DNA from 2 places in the Lysinibacillus sp. IITD104 genome. Region 1 is predicted to be linked to the other one. Evidence: riboswitches for the same ligand, from Rfam matches in the RefSeq annotation. Region 1 holds a riboswitch; the other holds the start of a gene.
The links. Region 1 has a riboswitch for thiamine pyrophosphate ahead of V1L66_RS11160 (ABC transporter substrate-binding protein). Riboswitches for the same ligand answer to the same signal wherever they lie in the genome.

Region 1 (3,179 bases):
AACGAAGGATGGTTATATTAAACGTACATCCACACGTTCTCATGCCGCTTCAAATGGGCAAGATTTTGCCATGAAGGATTCAGATTATTTATTGTATGAAGCAAACTTAAATACACAGCACCATCTATTGCTGTTCACAAATCGAGGCAATTATATTTATCAGCCTGTTCATGAGCTGCCTGATATACGCTGGAAGGATCTCGGCCAGCATATTTCAAGTATTGTGCCAACAGGGGAAGATGAATCCATTATTGCGGTTTATGGCTTCGAAACATTTGAACAGCCAAATACGTATGTCTTCACAGCCACAAAAGATGGCCAAATTAAGCGCTCACCACTCGCAGACTATGCGGTAACACGTTATTCAAAGCCAATTAAAACGATGAACGTCAAGGCTGGTGATGCGATGATCTATGCATCGTTTGTAACAGATGACGTGGAGCTAATGCTCACAACGGATACAGCCTATGCGATTCGTTTCCCGATGGAGGAATTACCAGTTACAGGTGTGAAAACAGGCGGTGTGAAAGGGATCACACTAAAAGATGGAGAAGCCTTAGTTGGAGTCAATGTGTTACAGCCTGATGTAACCCAATATGTAGTCATTGTGACACAGCGTGGGGCCGTGAAGAAAATGAATGTCGCTGAAGTTGAAGTAGCAAGTCGTGCAAAACGTGGACTAAAAGTATTAACAGAGTTAAAAGCAAACCCTCACCGAATTGTGGCAGTTGTTCAAGCAACAGACGAGGAGCAGGTTGTGATTGAAACTGAAAAAGGTGTTCAAGAGGTGATTGACGTACAGGCATTATCTCGTGCGGATCGCCATTCCAATGGTTCATTTAAAGTGGATATTGCAACAGATGGAGCAATTTCTCATGTTTTAACAGCCAAAAAAGAACAGAAACCAAGCTAAATGCATGCCCAGTCTCTAAGGAGTGCTGGGCTTTAAGCTTATTCAAAAAATAGCACCTTGTCATTTAAGTGAAACTATGGGTATAATAATCATCGAAAAGTTCATAGCGAAAGAATGTAGGGGGGCTAGTAATTGCTAGCTGAGATTGTGTCCGATAGACGCTGACCCTTTGAACCTGATTTGGCTCGTACCAGCGTAGGGAACATCTATTCAAAAAAGCAAAGTTTTGAAGATTGATTGCAATACGTCTGGGAGGAATCCTAGGCGTTTTTTTATGTTTTCAAGCAACAGCTTGCCAACATTGTATACGCTTTCTTCTGGTGACAACATTCATTCATGAACACTTTCATATTACAAACTGGGAGGCTTTCGCATGAAAAAATGGTTATTTATTCTATTCGCAGCACTATTGACATTAGTAGGCTGCAGTGACAAGGGTGACAAGCAGGCTGCTGACAAGCTGAAAAAGGTGTCTGTGGTACTGGATTGGACGCCGAATACAAATCATACAGGACTATATGTTGCCAAAAAACTCGGTTATTTTGAGGAACAGGGCTTAGATGTTGATATTATCATGCCTGGTGAGGCGGGTGCAGATCAGCTTGTTGCTTCTGGAAAGGCGGATTTTGGCGTGAGCTATCAGGAAGGCATAACACAGGCACGAGTACAGGATGTGCCGCTGGTCTCAATCGCAGCTATTATACAGCATAATACATCTGGCTTTGCCTCTATTGCTTCAAAGGGCATTAAATCGCCAAAGGATTTTGAAGGAAAAACCTATGGTGGTTGGGGTGCGCCATTAGAGCAAGCCGTTTTACAATCACTAATGCAGACGGAAAATGCAGATATTAACAAGCTAGATATCGTCAATGCAGGCGATTTAGATTTCTTCACAATGATGGAAAAAGATATTGATTTTGCTTGGATTTATTATGCATGGACTGGTATTGAAGCTGAGCTGCGTGGGGAAAAGATCAATATGCTATATCTTACAGATTATAGTGATCAATTGGATTATTATACGCCAGTTTTAGCTACAAATGAAAAAATGATACAGGACAATCCTGATGTTGTGAAAGCCTTTGTGGCAGCTGCATCGAAGGGCTATGAATACGCAATTGAAAACCCAAGTGAAGCGGCTGATATTTTAATCGAAGCAGCTCCTGATTTAGATAAAGCGTTAGTGCATAAAAGTCAGGAGTGGCTGGCCGATAAATACCAGGACGATGCCAAGCAATGGGGAGAGCAAAAGCTTTCTGTGTGGGAAAATTATGCGAAATGGATGTCTAGCAATCAAGTACTAGAGGGCGAATTTGATGCGAAAAAAGCCTTTACTAATGATTTCTTACCTAAAAAGGAGGCCAAATAAGATGGCAAATTCATTAATCAGTGTACAAATCATTCCGAAGACAGAGAAATATGAAGATGTTATACCATATGTCGATGCAGCAATTGCGGTTATCGATGCTTCTGGGGTGAAATATGAGGTACATCCATTGGAAACAACGATGGAGGGTGAGCTGTCAACATTGCTTCAAATCATTGAAAAAATGAATGACAAGATGATTGAGCTTGGTGCCATTAATGTCATTACACAAGTCAAAATTTTATATCAGCCAACGGGTATTACGATGGATACATTAACGGAGAAATATCAGTAATGAAACGTGCATTACAGAAGGGAAGGACGATAATTTTTATCGCCTTCCTCTTATTCATATGGGAACTAATCGTGCGTATGGCTGAAGTTCCACATTGGTTATTACCCGCGCCAAGTAGTATTTTGTCGGAGGCCCTCCAGTCATATCATACCTTTCTACCACATGCATTCGCTACGGTGCAATTAGCCCTACTAGGTTTGGCCATTGGCATTGCTTGTGGGCTAACGGTGGCAGTAGTGTTGCATCGGTTTACATTTATTCGAGAGCTGTTTTATCCAATTCTTATTATGTCGCAAAATGTTCCTATTCTTGTCTTGGCACCACTGCTTATTATTTGGTTTGGCTTCGGCTTATTACCGAAGCTTATCATTATCTGTCTTGTGTGCTTTTTCCCGATTGTCATTGCGGCAATGGATGGATTCAGGCAAACAGCACCTGAGTTAAAGCATTATTTTGCCATGGTTGGTGCTACAAAGGCACAAACCTTTTGGAAGCTAGAATGGCCTCATGCCTATCCTGCTATTTTTTCAGGCGTTAAAATTGCGGCTACATATAGTGTGATGGGGGCTGTCATTGCGGAGTGGCTTGGTGCAAAAAAGGGTATT
Region 2 (3,179 bases), 920 kb from region 1:
CTTCCATCCCTACCATTGTGCCCACCAATAATGTATTTTCCGTTTGTCCATAGCCATCTCGTACTTGTAATTTGAATGTTTCCAAGAATACTTTAATGACCTCACTATTTAATGGCTCACCAGCTGATACGGCTTGGCGAATGGCACTTAGATCATATTCATGTAAATTTTCAAGCGCTGCCATAAAACGATATTCAGTTGGTGTACAGCATAGTACATTAATTTTGAATTTCTCAAGCAATGCTAGATAAGAAGCTGCATCGAATTTACCTTTGTAGACAAATGCAGTAGCACCACTACCTAAAATAGCTAGAAACGGACTCCATATCCATTTTTGCCATCCTGGTGCTGCAGTTGCCCAAACAATATCATTTTCTTGTACACCCATCCAATGTGGTGCTGTTGTTCGTAAATGTGCATAGCCCCAACTATGCGTATGCACTGCTGCTTTGGGATTTCCTGTTGTTCCACTTGTATAGGCTAAAAATGCATTGTCTGTGCTTTTTGTTGGGATAGGATTTATGTAGGTTGTAGGTTGATTATGCATCTTTTCAAGTATGTTTTGCCAAGGTTTGTGCGCATTTCCTATGACAAATTGCAGTAAGCCTTGTAAATTTCCCACTTGATCAAACTGTTCGATATAGGGTTCAAATGCAATAACTGCTTTAGCATTTGCATGATGAATTCGATACTCAATATCCTTTGTTCTTAACATTTCAGAACTTGGAATAATGGTTAAACCCGCTTTCAATGCAGCAATATATACAATATATGCTTCCACAGAGCGTGGGACCATCACTAAAATGACATCACCTTTCTTTAAGCCTTGCTTGGTGAAAACATGTGCTGCTTGATTTGCCTTTTCCAATAAATGTGCATATGTAATACATTGGATGTCTTGGTTTTCTTCATAAATGATTAAAGCATTTTTGGTTGCATCCTGAGCATATTTTTCAATTTCCTCTGCTATGTTATACCATTCTGGTGCAATTAAATCTTGTCTTTTCATGGCAATTGCCTCCCTTTTGCTATGACACATTATAAAACTCTTTTTTCAGCATTTTCAATGGTTTGTGCTTGATTTCGGTAAAGTCATGACAACTATCATACTCTCCTATATGGCATCGGTCACATTTTATCCATAGGAAAACTTGCTATTGAATACAAATGAAAAGTATGGTACATTTTGGTCAACTATAAGCAAGATTGCAGGGGGACTCGTAAGAGTTGAGAAGGTAAAACCTGACCCTTTGAACCTGTTAGTTAATACTGACGTAGGGAGCAATAACATCGTTTTTTCAGATGAAAGGCTCTTTTTCGTGCATTTTTACACAAAAAGGGCCTTTTTTGCATGCTTACGTCCATCCCAAAAGGAGGACTACAATGATTTTTCAAACAATTCGTCAACAGCAACCACTTATCCATTGCATCACCAATTATGTAGTGGCAAATTTTCAAGCAAATGGTTTATTAGCGATAGGTGCTTCACCAGTAATGGCCGATGACTGTCAAGAGGTAGAGGAAATGGTAGCGATTGCTCAAGCATTATTAATTAATATCGGAACACTCAATGATCGCACAAAAAGTGCCATGTTATTAGCAGGTATAAAAGCCAATGCACTTGGTATTCCTGTTATTTTAGATCCTGTCGGAGTTGGAGCCACAACTTATCGTAAGGAAACCGTAAGAAACTTACTTGAGAACATACAATTTGCCGTGATTCGCTGTAATCTCGGCGAGCTTGCAGCAATAGCTGGTGTAGATTGGCAACAAAAAGGCGTCGATAGTGGGCAAGGCACTATCGCAATGGAAGTAGAAGCCACATCATTAGCTCAACGCTATCAATGCATTGTTATTGTAACGGGAGAGCGTGATTTTATAACTGATGGCAAGCATAGCCAATGGATCGCTGGTGGTCATCCACAAATGACAGAAGTTACGGGTACAGGTTGTTTACTTAGCGCAATTTGTGGTGCAGCCTATAGTGTAAGCCATAGCCCTTACCAACAATTAACGGAGACCCTAACTTACTATAAAAAAGCAGGTGTACTAGCATCAGCATTTACTGCAGACATTGGTGATTTTCAAATAGCTTTCCTCAATGCTATACATCGTTTGTCAAAGGATGGTGCAACTTCATGCATATTGTAACGACAATCGCCGGCTCAGATTGTGGGGGCGGTGCAGGTATACAGGCTGATTTAAAAACATTTCAGGAATTAGAAGTGTTTGGTACTTCTGTGATTACTGCTTTAACTGCACAAAATACATTGGGTGTATCAGGTGTTTGTCCAATTGACGTTTCCTTTATAAAAAAACAATTTGAAGCCTTAGTAGAAGATTTTCCAATAGCTGCGATTAAAACAGGAATGCTTTATTCGGCAGATATTATCAAAGCCATTGCACGCATGATCGGTGAGCTAAACATTCCACTGATTGTTGATCCAGTGATGATCGCAAAAGGAGGAGAAAGCCTATTACAGCAAGAAGCTATCAATGCCTTATGCTCAACTTTACTACCACTTGCTACGGTTGTTACGCCCAACATACCCGAAGCAGAGACACTTACAGGGAGAACTATTCAGCATTTTGAAGACATAAAAGACGTAGCTCAAAGCTTGTTACAGCTAGGTGTACAATGTGTCATCATTAAAGGTGGTCATTTAGCAAATCCACTTTATGCTATTGATTACGTATTTATCAAAAATGGACCTTCTTTTTCGATGCAGTCTCCTCGAATCCAAACAAAAAATACGCACGGTACTGGATGTACATTTTCGGCAGCACTTACTGCTTTTCTTGGGCGAGGATTTGCTATGGAAGAAGCTATTATTGAAGCTAAAAAGTTTATCCAATTAGCAATTATGTATGATTTATCGATTGGAAATGGTCATGGACCCACTAATCATTTTGCTTACCAACAGTATAAGGATGCCTGTGAGGTGATGATTCATGAAACGTGAGGATTTGCAGCTTTATTTTATTATGGGTACCAGCAACGTGTCTCCTCAACAACAACCTATCTATATCCTAGAAAAAGCCTTACAAGCAGGCATTACAATGTTTCAATTTCGTGAAAAAGGCCCTCATGCATTAACTGATCTTGCCTATGAACAATTTGCACGCCAATGTCAAAAACTATGTCATCAATATAATGTACCCTTTATCGTAAATGACGA

Region 2: linked by a shared signal. The riboswitch ahead of thiM (hydroxyethylthiazole kinase) and the one ahead of V1L66_RS11160 (ABC transporter substrate-binding protein) in region 1 are both predicted to bind thiamine pyrophosphate.

The regions. Positions count from the first base shown of each region.
Region 1 covers NZ_JBAHYH020000001.1:2,198,713-2,201,891, forward strand. Annotated here, with positions in the region: gene parC (DNA topoisomerase IV subunit A) at 1-913, shown strand, start outside; TPP riboswitch at 1,022-1,132, shown strand; gene V1L66_RS11160 (ABC transporter substrate-binding protein) at 1,287-2,282, shown strand; gene V1L66_RS11165 (thiamine-binding protein) at 2,284-2,574, shown strand; gene V1L66_RS11170 (ABC transporter permease) at 2,574-3,179, shown strand, end outside.
Region 2 covers NZ_JBAHYH020000001.1:1,276,918-1,280,096, reverse strand. Annotated here, with positions in the region: gene mbcS (acyl-CoA synthetase MbcS) at 1-1,009, opposite strand, end outside; TPP riboswitch at 1,201-1,298, shown strand; gene thiM (hydroxyethylthiazole kinase) at 1,384-2,151, shown strand; gene thiD (bifunctional hydroxymethylpyrimidine kinase/phosphomethylpyrimidine kinase) at 2,139-2,963, shown strand; gene thiE (thiamine phosphate synthase) at 2,953-3,179, shown strand, end outside.